Regions from separate parts of the Peribacillus sp. YIM B13482 genome, predicted to be linked through region 2. Evidence: predicted binding sites of a transcription regulator. Region 2 holds the regulator's gene; the other holds the start of a gene.
What was found. Region 2 encodes Rex, which represses fermentation and respiration genes when NADH is low (regulators of the CRP and FNR family bind a similar motif). Its sites were predicted from a motif close to TTGTGAAATATTTCACAA; they were not measured.
Positions count from the first base shown of each region.

Region 1: qoxA (cytochrome aa3 quinol oxidase subunit II) is a predicted target of Rex. The motif match lies at 3,531-3,548, and genes of this name have one in related genera.

Region 1 is NZ_JBHZPF010000011.1:44,679-52,306, forward strand. Features, by position in the region: gene ACFX4L_RS08100 (hypothetical protein) at 1-348, shown strand, start outside; gene ACFX4L_RS08105 (S1C family serine protease) at 551-1,786, shown strand; gene ACFX4L_RS08110 (hypothetical protein) at 2,056-2,370, shown strand; gene qoxA (cytochrome aa3 quinol oxidase subunit II) at 3,668-4,606, shown strand; gene qoxB (cytochrome aa3 quinol oxidase subunit I) at 4,680-6,626, shown strand; gene qoxC (cytochrome aa3 quinol oxidase subunit III) at 6,626-7,222, shown strand; gene qoxD (cytochrome aa3 quinol oxidase subunit IV) at 7,224-7,508, shown strand.
Region 2 is NZ_JBHZPF010000060.1:1,249-8,876, forward strand. Features, by position in the region: gene tsaB (tRNA (adenosine(37)-N6)-threonylcarbamoyltransferase complex dimerization subunit type 1 TsaB) at 1-152, shown strand, start outside; gene rimI (ribosomal protein S18-alanine N-acetyltransferase) at 174-626, shown strand; gene tsaD (tRNA (adenosine(37)-N6)-threonylcarbamoyltransferase complex transferase subunit TsaD) at 623-1,633, shown strand; gene ACFX4L_RS21505 (ABC-F family ATP-binding cassette domain-containing protein) at 1,910-3,829, opposite strand; gene moaC (cyclic pyranopterin monophosphate synthase MoaC) at 3,961-4,467, shown strand; gene ACFX4L_RS21515 (redox-sensing transcriptional repressor Rex) at 4,498-5,160, shown strand; gene ACFX4L_RS21520 (YdiK family protein) at 5,190-5,402, opposite strand; gene ACFX4L_RS21525 (CPBP family intramembrane glutamic endopeptidase) at 5,399-6,124, opposite strand; gene groES (co-chaperone GroES) at 6,461-6,745, shown strand; gene groL (chaperonin GroEL) at 6,805-7,628, shown strand, end outside.

The DNA of each region.
Region 1 (7,628 bases), on a different contig from region 2:
GACGAAGTGGAACCGGTGGAGGAAGCAAGTAAAGAAGGGACCATTGGATCCGAATTAGAAGATAAGGCGGCAACGGATACAAAAGCTGAGACGGTAAAAGGAAAAGAAGAGAGTAAGGATTCGGTTAGTACCTTAAGTAAATCTCAGGCGGAGAAGCTTGTGAAGGATTACGTGGACATGGAAAATTTCCCGCATTTGCAAATAGAATATGATCATGATGCCGAAAAGGGAGATTACATTTTTCAAGTGTTCGAAGTGGATGAAGGCAGTCAGAAAAATGGCCATGCAGCTACTTGGGGCTGGTATGGCGTGAATAAGGAGACAAAAGAAGTGTATGAAGTCATGTAAAGGTATATATAACGGTCGAATTGAAAAGGGGCCCATGTTGAGGCCTTTTTGTTTTCTAGCATGCATAATATCACATAGCAGGATTTGATAAAATTTTATCTTTTTTATAAAAAGGTCACTTATTTCTTTATTTCTTAAGAATTTTTTAATAATTACTGTATATGATTGAGCCAAGTAAATGACAATCATAGGAGGGATAAAGATGGAGAATTATAATGGTGATGAGCAAGCCAGAGTGAAGACAGAAAGGAAGAAGGGTAAGTCCCTTTTGCTAACTGGCCTTGTTTCCGGAACAGTTGCTTCTATTGTTACATCTTCTGTATTTGTATTTGGCGGGGATTTTATAGATCAAGGGAAAGGTTCCGTGAATGAGTCAACCCAAAAGGCGGATGTAGAGCAAACGGAAAACGTTGAAAAGGATAGAAGTGTAACGGCAGAAAAGTTATCGACAAGTACGGATTCAAATGATAGGGCAAAGATGGTGGAATCAGCCTCCAAATCGATTGTAGGGGTCGTGAATTTACAAGAGATGCAAAACCAGGACCCGTTCCAGCAGCAAAGCACGAAAAGCGAAACGGTTGCGAGCGGCACTGGTTCAGGGGTCATTTTTAAAAAGGCAAATGGGAAGGCCTATATCATTACGAACAATCATGTTATTGAGGGAGCAAAGAAAGTCGAAATTTCATTATATGATGGACAAAAGGCAACTGCAGTGGTTGTCGGTGCGGATGCTTTAACGGACTTAGCAGTTTTGACAATTGATGCCTCGAAAGCACCTGATGGAATTAAATTCGGGAATTCTGATAGCATGCGTCCAGGTGAAGAAGTATTGGCGATTGGTAACCCTCTTGGACTTGATTTTTCACGTTCGGTTACACAAGGGATCGTCAGTGCGACCGGACGCTCCATTTCAGTCGATACATCGGACGGTGAGTGGGAACTTGATGTCCTTCAAACAGATGCAGCGATCAACCCTGGCAATAGCGGCGGGGCATTGATCAATACAGCTGGGGAAGTGATAGGCATAAACAGCTTGAAGATTTCCGAAAATGGTGTGGAGGGCCTAGGTTTTGCCATACCAAGTAATGATGTGATTCCGATTGTTACGGAACTGATTGAAAACGGAAAAATCACGCGCCCGTATTTAGGAGTAAGCTTGGCCAGTATAGAAGAACTGCCACAGTATTACCTACAAAATGTTCCTGAAGCTGCAAAGTCGGGTGTCATGGTTACAAGTATTGATCCGGGATCGGCAGCAGCGAATGGAGGGCTTAAGCAACAGGATATCATCGCGGAGATTGATGGAACGAAAATAAATACGGCAGCAGAATTAAGGAAAGTCTTATACACGGATAAGAAAATCGGAGATAAAGTGAAGGTTAAAGTGTATCGGGGTGCTGAAAAGAAAACGTTAACGATAACCTTGCAGAAATCATAGAAAGATGCATGGCCCCTGATAAATTCATCAGGGGTCATTTATTTGATATTGAAGTCAAAAAGTTTTTAAAAGTATAGAAAAGGATAGTATTGGAAAAAATGATAATGTATTTATACTGTTTTACAGATTTTTCATATAGTCTTGAATACCTAAAAGTAAATTGTGGCGTCTTCTATTTGTCAAGGTTTACATTGTGGATATGTTAAAAAATAGAAAAGAATTGACAAATTTGTGAAATGTCATAAAATAGAAAGAAAGGGGATGAAATAATGGAAACTAATCAGAAGATGATGGATGCAGTGAAGTGGGTATCAGGCACAGGTTGTGTAATCGGAATTTTAATTTTTAGTTTAAGTTTTTTTGTAAGCGATTACAATAAGGATTATTTATTAACCGCTGTTGGGATGGCCATTACACTAAGCGCAGCTGCCATTTTTCTAGTTGGTATATTTTTTGTCCTGACAGAAGAAATGGTGATGAACACAAAAAAGGGTGAAAGAGTTGTACCGGATACAACTAAAGTTATAAAATTAAAATCAAAAGCTATTCCTAAAACAAAAAGGAGTACCGAATACAGTAACTAAAAAAGGACAATCATTCCTGTTCTGAAAGAAAGGCCACACGACAACACCAAGAGCAACGGCTGTAAGAACATGGAGAATAGGAACCCCATTGTATATCCACGTAGAAATAATTGTTTCATACTCGTATTACATCATTCCTTACAGGTAGATGAGGCTAGAACCCGGAATGCTTGTGAAGAATCAGCTGTCGGTACGGTAGCGAAGTTGTATTCGGGAACTTTGGAATTGAGAGTAGGCCAATACTCTGAATTTTAAAGGGTCGCTTGAAATATTTCTTGGTGCATAACGAGTGCTGCAGAAAATTGTAACACGATTAAAATGTAACCAAACGATAACCCAAGTGCACTAACGAATGAAAGCGTATTCAATAACCCGGATCCAGTTGACTTAGAATATGTGTACATTCGACGTGCTTGGCCATCCAAACCAAACTTGCCCACATTCCTAAATGAAAAGTTCTCACTCTATATCATGAACTATACCCACGAAAAAAATGGACACCTTAAATGTCCATTTTTTTTCGTTTTTTTATGTTCGATTACTAAAAGAAATACAGTTATCTAGTGAGTTTCTTTTATACTAGGCACCAAAATGCAGTTTTACTAAAAAGGACAACTGAGGTGAAGTGGTTTTTGCAATAGCATATTGGGATAATTATTGGATTAATGTCCTAAACTGCTGTTGGGGGAAGGCAATCAAGTAATTATCATAAGGATCGGAATGTTCATTTCAGACTCTTTGCTTCCATATATAGTGACCAGTGTTGGACCGTAAGGGTATTGAAGCAGAAAAAACGACATGGTGTGCACAATGCCGTTACCACGTCCATGGTCGAGTTAGAAAAATTCGTTATTAAATCCTGGCTAACATCGTCATCATTCACGATCCCATCGATAGTTACCTAATTAACATGATAGGTAATGGAATTCGTAGTGTTAAGAAAATTCAGATTTGTTCTTGAGGTTATGTACGCGGCGAATATATTGTAAAAATTATATTTCATTATATTAAAGTAACATTAAATGGAAAATGGAGCAGAGCTACTTTTTAATCCTAAACTCCATATGTAAGGAATTAAACACTTATTATATTTCATTTCCTTAAGATTTTCGAACATTTCAGTTCATTTACCAACTTCTTACTGTATTTTAATGAACTTTATGTGACAGATGTCACTTTGTATTGTCTTTTTTTTAACTTGGGATTAATATTGTTATGTCGGGGTTTGTGAACATGGTAACACTTTGTCCGAATAATTACCAATAGGAATTTTATTATGTAAGAAAGGGGTAGTACTATGAAAATAAAATGGGCTTTATTAACTATACTTTTTACCATCGCCACTATGCTAACGGGTTGCGATAACCCATTAATGGTCTTGGACCCTAAAGGGCCAGTAGCTGCAACACAAGCAGATGTCATTATGATATCGATATGGACAATGGCCTTTGTCGTTCTTGTCGTAATCGTACTGTATGTCTTCATGATAATGAAATATCGTGCTTCCAAACAGCGTGATGATTATGAACCACCTCATATTGAAGGAAGTAAGGTTCTAGAAATAATTTGGGTTGCAATCCCAATCATAATCGTCGCTTTCCTTGCCGTTGTTACTGTTAAAACAACAAATGAAGTCGAGGCAACACCTAAAGGATACGAAAAGCAGAAACCATTAGTTATCTACGCTGCATCTTCTAACTGGAAGTGGCACTTTAGTTATCCGGAAGAAAATATCGAAACAGTTAACTATCTGTTTTTACCGACTAACCGACCAATTGAATTTAAACTTTATTCATACGGACCAATTGCTAGTTTCTGGATTCCGCAACTTGGAGGACAAAAATATGCGATGTCTGATATGGTTACCACGTTGCACTTAGCAGCTGAAGTACCAGGGGAGTATATGGGTCGAAATTCAAACTTCAGTGGTTCAGGTTTTGCTCAGCAAACGTTCAACGTAAATGTATTGCCTAAAAAAGAATATGATAAATGGGTAAAAGAAATTAAAGCAACTGCTAAACCGATTACTGAGGATAAATTCAATAAATTACTAAAACCTGGTCATGTGGGACAATCCACGTATACTGGAACTCACTTAAAGTTTTCTCCAGCTCCAGAAGGTGAAAATTCAGGTCATCACCACGGATCATCTGATACTGAAAAAAAATCAGATGAATCTACCAAAGATTCACACGAGGAACATTCAGAACACAGCAACATGAACATGGATCATTAAGGGTTTAACTCACATTCTACTAAACAATTAGTTTTACGATAAGGAATATTTTCCTGAAAGGAGTCACAAAAGTATGGATTACTTTGATCGATTTGCCGTACCTCATCCAAGTCCTGCGATTTATGCATCCATGGTTGCCATTGGCCTAACTATGATTGCGCTTGTTGCCGGAATTACCTATTTTAAAAAATGGGGTTACTTATGGCGTGAGTGGTTAACAACGGTTGACCATAAACGTATTGGTATCATGTACATCTTGTCAGCACTACTTATGCTCTTCCGTGGTGGCGCAGATGCTCTATTGATGCGTGCCCAAACGGCTATTCCAAATAACGGCTTGTTGGATGGACAGCATTATAATGAAATTTTTACAACACACGGGGTTGTCATGATCCTGTTTATGGCGATGCCATTTATCATTGGGTTAATGAACATTGTTACACCATTACAAATAGGGGCACGTGACGTAGCATTCCCACGTCTAAACGCAGTAAGCTTCTGGTTATTCTTTATGGGGGCAATGCTATTTAACATCTCTTTCGTAGTCGGTGGTTCTCCTGATGCAGGCTGGACATCTTACTTCCCGCTGGCAAGTAACGATTTCAGTGAATCAGTAGGTTCGAACTATTACGCGATTGCAATTCAAATAGCTGGTATCGGTACATTACTGACTGGTATCAACTTTATCGTAACCATCTTGAAAATGAGAGCACCTGGCATGAACTTAATGAAAATGCCAATGTTCACATGGTCTATCTTGATCACAAACTTTATTATCGTTTTCGCTTTCCCTGTATTGACAGTGGCACTTGCGTTAATGACAATGGATCGACTATTCGGAACTCAGTTCTTTACGATGGCTAATGGCGGTAGCGATATGCTTTGGGCAAACTTGTTCTGGGTTTGGGGACATCCTGAAGTTTATATAGTTATTCTTCCGGCTTTCGGTATTTACAGTGAAATCATTTCGACTTTTGCACGTCGTAACCTGTACGGGTATAATTCGATGGTTATCTCTATGGTAGCTATTTCTACACTATCCTTCGTTGTATGGGCTCACCATTTTTATACAATGGGTCACGGTGCAATGGTTAACGGTATCTTCTCGGTTACCACAATGGCAATTGCTGTTCCGACCGGTGTTAAGATTTTCAACTGGTTGTTCACACTTTGGAAAGGTAAAATCGTTTTTACCGTCCCAATGTTATACTCTTTAGCTTTCATTCCGATTTTCACTCTCGGTGGGGTAACTGGGGTTATGCTTGCCATGGCAAGTGCTGACTACCAATACCATAATACAATGTTCTTAGTAGCTCACTTCCACTACGTTTTGATCCCTGGTACTGTATTTGCCGTACTTGCTGGTTTTACGTACTGGTGGCCAAAAATGTTTGGTTTCATGTTGAGCGAAAAGATAGGGAAATGGTCGTTCTGGTTCATTACAATCAGCTTTAATGTAACATTCTTCCCGATGTTCATAACTGGTTTAGATGGGCAAGCACGTCGTATGTATACGTACTCTGAATCAACGGGCTATGGTCCATTGAATTTGCTCTCTTTCGTTGGAGCAATTGGCATGGCAATAGGTTTTGCGCTTATTGTGTACAATATCTATTGGAGTACTCGTTATGCATCAAGAAATATTTCAAAAGATCCATGGGATGCACGTTCTCTAGAATGGGCTACACATACACCAATTCCAGAATACAATTTTGCAATTGTACCTACAGTTGATTCTACAGAAGCATTCTGGGATTCTAAGAAAAAGGGCTTTAAATTATTTGGTGGTAAAGTAGAAAAGATTCATATGCCAAATAACAGTGGCGTGCCGTTTATCTTGAGCTGTATCTTCTTCGTTTGGGGCTTTGCAATGGTATTCAGCATGTGGATCATTGCAATCATTGCCACACTTGGTATCTTTGCTTGTATGGCTCACCGTTCATTCGAAAAAGACCACGGACGTTATATCTCCGTTGAAGAGATTGAAGAAACTGAAAATAAATTGCGAGGTGCTAAGTAATGAAAATAGATAACTCGCTGCCACTAGAATATAGCACGGAAGAAAATCGCTTAAAGATTTTTGGATTTTGGATTTTCCTGGGGGCAGAAATAGCTCTTTTCGCTACACTGTTCGCCACTTATTTTGTATTAGTTCATGGTACTGGAAATGGTCCTACAGGGGACGAACTCTTTAAAGTACCAACCCTAATGCTTCAAACAATTTTTCTTTTAACCAGTAGTTTTACCATTGGTCTTGGAATCAATGCAATGAGACTTGGTAGACAGAAAGCAATGCTTGGTTTCTTTATTATCACCCTTATTCTTGGTTTAGGCTTTTTGGGAGTCGAAATCTATGAATTCGTGGAGTATGTACATGAAGGAGCAACCATTCAAACAAGTGGTTTCTTATCTAGTTTGTTTGCGTTACTAGGTACGCATGGAGCTCACGTTACACTTGGTTTATTCTGGGGAACTTTCATCATTCTGCAGATTAAAAAACGCGGTATGACTCCAGAAACTACAAACAAAGCTTTCATCTTTTCTCTTTACTGGCATTTCTTAGACGTTGTCTGGATTTTCATCTTCAGTTTCGTCTACCTGAAAGGAATGATGTAATATGAAAGAATTATTCCCACGGGGCCAAGTTATGGGATTTGCTTTTTCACTAGTCCTGACTTTGGTTGCACTATCAGTTATAGTGTATGATCTCTCACTTAAAATGGCTTTAATCATCCTACTTGTTACAGCCTTCATGCAAGCTGCACTTCAATTTGTTATGTTCATGCATGCAGGAGAGTCTGAAGATAAAGCATCGATTTACACAAACGTTTACTACGGATTGTTTGTTGCATTGGTTACAATTTTCGGTACAATGCTAACAATGATTTGGGGATATCAATAATCCATTCCTGCAAAACTGGGCGTCTTGATGACGCCCAGTTTTTTTGTATTCAAATTATGGTGAGCGTAAAATTACATACATTCAATTCACTGCATTATAGAAGTTTGTATTGATAAGAAA
Region 2 (7,628 bases):
TATTTGCTCCGGTACAGTCGTTTAACTCAAGACCAAGCGAACTTGCCTTCATTGGTCTTCTCAAGACTGAAGTGGATGTTCACCAGTTTGTACCGAATTATATTCGCATGGCTGAAGCAGAAGCTAAGTGGCTTGAACAGCAGGGGAAATAAAAAGGAAAGCGACCGATTACTATGAGTAAAACATTGACGTTCCGAAAGATGAAAACGGAAGATATCGACCAAGTGCTTAACGTGGAAAAACAATCCTTTGCTTTGCCTTGGAGCCGGGAAGCTTTTTTTAATGAATTGAATCATAATCAATATGCTGTATACATGGTGATAGAAGATGAGGGGAAAATAGCTGGTTATTGCGGCGCTTGGATTGTCATTGATGAATCGCACATTACCAATATTGCAATTTTACCTGAATACCGAGGGCAAAAGCTTGGAGAAGCTTTGCTCAGGAAGATGATTGAAATCTCCATTGCAATGGGTGTGGTGAGGATGACGCTTGAAGTCCGTGTCAGTAATGCAGTAGCCATTTCACTTTATGAAAAACTAGGTTTCCAAAAGGGCGGAATCCGAAAAAATTATTATACAGATAATCAAGAAGATGCTTATGTTATGTGGGTGAATTTTTCATGAAAACAAATCAACTTATATTAGGAATTGAAACGAGCTGCGATGAAACTGCGGCAGCTGTCATAAAAAACGGAACAGAGATACTAAGCAATGTCGTGGCGTCACAAATAGAAAGCCATAAACGTTTTGGCGGAGTAGTCCCCGAAATAGCTTCCCGTCACCATGTAGAGCAAATTACGATTGTTCTTGAAGAGGCGCTGCTTCAGGCGGGTGTGACATATCAAGATTTGGATGCCATTGCCGTTACAGAAGGCCCTGGACTTGTAGGGGCACTATTAATAGGCGTTAATGCGGCTAAGGCTGTAGCTTTTGCACATGGAATCCCGATTGTAGGTACGCATCATATAGCGGGCCATATCTATGCAAATAGACTTATTCAGGAGATCCAATATCCTGCCCTTTCTTTGGTCGTTTCGGGAGGTCATACTGAATTGGTCCTTTTGGAAGAACCGGGTTCTTTCAAGGTGATAGGTGAGACGCGGGATGATGCAGCAGGAGAGGCGTATGATAAAGTGGCTCGAACCTTGGGGCTCCCTTATCCTGGTGGCCCTCATATCGATAGACTTGCACAAGAAGGTTCACCTTCATTGAAACTGCCTCGGGCATGGTTGGATGGCAGCTATGACTTTTCTTTCAGCGGGTTGAAATCAGCTGTAATCAACACTTTGCATAATGCAGAACAGCGCGGGGAAAAAATTGAACCTAAAGATTTGGCGGCAAGTTTCCAAGCAAGCGTGATAGAAGTGCTTGTAATGAAAGCTGTTAAGGCTGCCAAGGAATATAATGTGAAACAGGTATTGCTCGCCGGAGGAGTTGCGGCAAATAAAGGCCTGAGGGAAGCATTAACGGAAGCTTTTAAGGATTTACCTATGGATATATCCATTCCGCCCCTCTACCTTTGTACGGACAATGCGGCCATGATCGGTGCTGCCGGCAGTGTCATGTTTGAAAAAGGTAAGCGGTCCGGATTGGATTTGAACGGAAATCCCGGATTGGATATAGAAGCATAATTGACGTGAAGACAGGACCTTAACTTCGGGATCCTGTCTTTTTATCGTGTTTAATAAAAAAATAGAATATTCTGTGGATAAAGTTTATTTGACAATCAAACTGCATGTGTATAAACAGGAGTTTTGTGGATAAGTGGATATGTTTCTGTGGATTATGTGTATAACTCGAATCAATGGCTAGTAAACGGCAAGTGATTTGTTAATAATTTTGTGGATAACTTTTAGGGGCATTTTAACTGGAAAAGAAAAGACCGAGTCATTTGACTCGGTCAATTGTCATTCTTCCAGTTCAGCCCATTCTTCGAGAAGCAGGTCTAATTTTTCCTGTGCTACATCAAGCTTTGTTTGGACTTCCATTACTTTCTCATGGTCCTGGAAAACATTTGGGTCACAAAGGTGTTCGTTGTATTCGTTTATTTCGGTTTCAAGAAGCTCCATGGCCGCCTCGATTTCCTCAATGCGCCTTTTTCGCTGGCGTTCAGCTTTTTTTGCTTCCTTATCAATTTTATAATTTGTTTTTTCTGCGGCTACATCTAAGGTTTTTGCGTGATTTTCCTGTTCAAGTTCTTTGATTTCAGCTTGCTCCTGTTTCTTCTCTACGTAGTAATCATAATCACCGAGGAATTCTTCGTTTCCGTCTTTGGAAAGCTCGATCACTTTCGTTGCTATCCGATTTATGAAATAGCGGTCATGTGAAACGAAAAGAATGGTTCCCGGATAATCGATCAATGCATTTTCAAGCACCAATTTACTGTCGAGGTCTAAATGGTTTGTTGGCTCATCAAGAATTAAAAAATTCCCTTTTTCCATCATCATTTTGGCTAGAGCTAGCCTGGCCTTTTCGCCGCCGCTTAGTGTGGAAACGGTTTTCAAAACATCGTCCCCACTAAAAAGAAAATTACCGAGTACGGTTCGTATGTCCTTTTCCGGTTTAAGGGGATAATCATCCCATAATTCATTGAGTACGCGTTTATTGGAAATAAGGTTAGCCTGTTCCTGATCGTAGTAGCTGACTTCGACGTTCGTTCCAAAACGGAAATTCCCAGAAAGTGCAGGCAGCTTAGAGATGATCGTTTTCAATAACGTTGATTTTCCAACGCCATTTGGGCCAACAAGAGCTATGCTCTCTCCTTTTGTCATCCGGGAATTTATATTTTTTGATACCGTTTCTCCTTCGTAACCGATAGCCAAATCCTGAAGGTGTAGCACTTCATTTCCGCTTTGCCGTTCAATCTGGAAAGAGAAATTAGCGGATTTTTCATCACCTTGCGGCTTGTCCAATACATCCATCTTTTCGAGCTGTTTGCGTCTACTTTGTGCTCTTTTCGTGGTGGAAGCCCTTGTGATATTGCGTTGGACAAAGTCGCGAAGCTTTTCGATTTCCCCTTGTTGTTTCTCGAAAAGCTTCATGTCCCGCTCATAATCTTCCGCTTTTCCCTCTAGGTAAGAACTATAATTGCCATAGTACTTTTTCATGTTATTCCGGGAAATTTCATATACCTGGTTTACAACTTTATCTAGAAAATAGCGGTCATGGGAAACAATAAGAACAGCTCCTTGGTAGCCTTGTAAATATTGTTCAAGCCAAGAAAGGGTTTCGATATCCAAATGGTTCGTTGGCTCATCCAGAATCAATATATCCGGTTTCCTTAAAAGCAGCTTCCCTAAAGCAAGTCTTGTTTTTTGCCCACCGCTTAAAGTGGAAATTGGGGTAGAATAGTCAAAATCAGCAAACTGAAGTCCATGCAATACTGAACGAATATCCGCTTCATATTGATAACCGCCCTTCTCTTTGAAAGCTACCATCAAAGTGTCATATTCATTTAATACTTTTTGGTAAATTGCTTCATTTTCAAAGATGTCAGGTCTGGCCATATCAGCCTCAAGGCGACGCAGTTCTTTTTCTTGTTCTAAAAGGTCATTGAATACAGTCAGCATTTCATCCCAAATGGTCAGTTCTGATTCCAGTCCCGTGTCCTGTGCCATATATCCGATGGTGACACCTTTTGGTTTGATTATTTCACCGCCATCATGGGAAAGCTGCCCGGCTATGATTTTTAGCAGAGTAGATTTTCCAGCGCCATTTCGGCCGACAAGTGCAATTCTATCCTTATTTTGAACTTCGAGCTTCATATTTGATAAAATAAGTTCAGCTCCATAATATTTCGATAGTTGATTGATTTGTAATAAAATCATAGATTTCACCTCAATTGATTATTGTTAGTGTAACGTATTATAGTTATTATCGGCAACAGCTTGGTTCCAAGCAAAAACAAGCTATTACATAAAGTGGAATAATAGTGTATGATTTAGGAGGGGTTACTTAAATGGGAGACTTAACGCATTTTAATGAACAAGGCCGGGCTAAGATGGTTGATGTGACTGCTAAGCCTGAAACATCCCGGACGGCAATAGCTCAATCGAGCATTTTATTGAACGATGAAATATATGAGTTGGTCACGAACCAGAAAATGAAAAAAGGTGATGTATTGGCCGTTGCACAGGTTGCAGGAATCATGGCCAGCAAAAATACATCCAATATAATTCCAATGTGCCACCCTATTGCTCTGCAAGGGGTCAATATAGCCTTTGAATGGGAAAAAGAAGATGAAGGATATAGGCTTAGGATTGAAACGGAAGCTAAGACAAAAGGGAGTACAGGTGTGGAAATGGAAGCGTTAACAGCTGCATCCGTGACTGCCTTGACTATTTATGACATGTGTAAGGCCCTTGATAAGGGAATGGTAATCGGGCCTACATTCTTAGTGGAGAAAACAGGCGGAGTGTCTAGTAACGATTATAAAAGACAAGTAATTCAAACAGATAGAGATTAAGTTGAAAAGCATGTGTGAAGGCGGGGAAGAATGATGAACCATGACCCAAAGATACCGCAGGCAACAGCCAAAAGGTTGCCATTGTATTATCGATTTTTAAAGAACTTACATTCCTCAGGCAAACAAAGAGTTTCCTCGGCAGAGCTAAGCGAAGCTGTAAAGGTGGATTCTGCGACTATTCGCCGTGATTTTTCCTACTTTGGAGCGCTTGGAAAAAAAGGCTACGGCTACAATGTCAATTATTTATTATCCTTCTTTAGAAAAACACTAGATCAAGATGAACTGACAAAAGTCGCTTTAATCGGAGTGGGGAATTTAGGGACTGCTTTTTTAAATTACAATTTCATTAAAAATAATAATACGAAGATTGAAATGGCATTTGAAGTTTCTGAAGATAAGGTCGGCAAGCAAATAGCTGATGTGCCAATCTATCATATGGATCAAATCGATACACTATTGCAGGAAAATAATATTACTGCGGCTATTTTGACAGTGCCTGCTCAGGTAGCACAGACGATAACCGATCGTCTAGTCAAAGCTGATATAAAAGGAATATTGAATTTCACACCTGCACGGCTGACGGTACCCCCATCCATAAGGGTTCACCACATTGACCTGGCCGTGGAGCTTCAGTCACTCATCTACTTTCTGAAACATTATCCTGTAGTGGAAGAAGCTGCATTGGAGGAATGAAAAAAACGCTGCATCTTCGCAGCGTTTTTTTATTTTTTCTTATTTTTTTGGGCGGCTTTAATCTTAAAGTGAAGCATGATCATGCGTAATCCCGATCCAAAGTCTAAAGTCGCAATTAGTACAAGTATGTAGGCAAAGATTCCCCATCCGGAAGAACTGACGGTTTGAATCGCGATAGCGGTAAAAAGAGCTCCTAAGCCTGCATAGATGATACCCATGAATAATGGTGATTGACGTTTCATAATAAACCTCCGATGAAGGCCTGTGCAGTATCTAGCATCTTCTCAATATCATCCCGATTTACAACTTGAAAGATGATAACAAGCGTATTCATCGCAATATGTGCGCTCATGGAAACGAGGATGCGGCCCGTTTTCGCATAAAGAAAAGCAAAGGTAAAACCCATTGCCGAATATAAAAGAAGATGTTCCAATTCACCATGCGCCAAGCCAAAAATAACTGAACTGAGTAAAGCAGAAATAAAGAAGTTAAAGCGTTTATGAAGTGATCCGAAAATGATTTTCCGAAAAATGATTTCTTCCAATATAGGTCCAATAACTGAAGTGACGAAAATGACTATGGGAACTTGGTAAATGAGTGAAATGAGCTGCTGTGTATTTTCAGATTCAGGCTCCACCCCAAGCATCTGTTCAATGTATCCAGCAATGCTTTGCGCAAAAAGAGCGAGGAACACTCCGGCAACTGCCCATAATATGGACGTGGGAATGGAAGCTGGAGTGCTTCTGTCCATTTTTTCCTTCATATCTTTTCTCATTAAAAACAGGATCAAGGATAGAGCAACGAAAAAGCTGAATACGATCCAGTATGCTGCAGACCTCACCTGGAGTTCATCAGCAGTCATTCCAGTTGAAGACCCGATCAGCATGAAAAGAGGTACCCCAACAATACTGGATAATTGCATGGAAATGTAGGTGATGACGACGAACCAATATTCTTTTTTCAAAAATGAAAACTCCTTTTATTTAGTCACCCATTCCGCTTAGAACGTTCCTGATATGGGGACAATCTATAAACGCATACTCCAAAATGGTATCAAATAATGAGACAGAACACCACTTAAAGATACCCCTAACAAAACATTTTAGCACCTTTGTTAAAAGAATCATTATGCTAAAGTAGTATACCCGAAATTTATCAGAAATTAATAAAAAATTTTCGATAAGATACTTGCAAAAAAGGCTCGGTTTATTTAATATTATAAATGTGTTAGCACTCGATGGTGAAGAGTGCTAATAATCATGAAACAAATTATCAAGAGAATATGAGGAGGTTGTTTCACTTGTTAAAACCATTAGGTGATCGCGTTATTATTGAACTAGTTCAATCTGAAGAAAAGACTGCAAGCGGTATTGTTCTTCCTGATACTGCAAAAGAAAAGCCACAAGAAGGTAAGGTAGTAGCTGTTGGTACTGGCCGTGTCCTTGAAAATGGCGAACGTGTTGCTTTAGAGGTTGCCCAAGGCGATCTAATTATCTTCTCAAAATATGCAGGTACTGAAGTTAAATACGAAGATACTGAATACTTAATTTTACGTGAAAGCGACATTCTAGCTGTTATCGGCTAATTATACATCATACTTAACTGAACGAAAATTTTCTTAAAATTTTAGGGAGGTACTTATAAATGGCTAAAGAAATTAAATTTAGTGAAGAAGCTCGCCGCTCCATGCTTCGTGGTGTGGACGCACTTGCAGATGCAGTTAAAGTAACGCTTGGACCAAAAGGTCGTAACGTGGTTCTTGAGAAAAAATTCGGTTCACCGCTTATCACAAATGACGGTGTGACGATCGCTAAAGAAATTGAATTGGAAGATGCATTCGAAAACATGGGTGCGAAATTGGTTGCTGAAGTAGCGAGCAAAACAAACGACGTAGCTGGTGACGGTACAACTACTGCAACGGTTCTAGCGCAAGCGATGATTCGTGAAGGTCTTAAAAACGTAACAGCTGGTGCAAACCCAATGGGTATCCGTAAAGGAATCGAAAAAGCGGTTAATACTGCAATTGCAGAATTAAAAGCTATTTCTCAACCTGTTGAAAACAAAGAATCGATTGCACAAGTTGCTGCTATCTCTTCAGCTGATGAAGAAGTGGGCCAACTGATTGCTGAAGCTATGGAACGTGTTGGTAACGACGGCGTCATCACAATCGAAGAGTCTAAAGGTTTCACAACTGAATTGGACGTTGTAGAAGGTATGCAGTTCGACCGTGGATATGCTTCTCCTTATATGGTTACAGATTCAGATAAAATGGAAGCTGTCTTAGAGAATCCATACATCTTGATCACAGATAAAAAAGTAACGAATATCCAAGAAATCCTTCCTGTACTTGAGCAAGTTGTTCAACAAGGGAAACCACTATTATTGATTGCTGAAGATGTAGAAGGCGAAGCGCTTGCAACTCTTGTTGTGAACAAACTTCGTGGAACATTCAATGCAGTTGCGGTTAA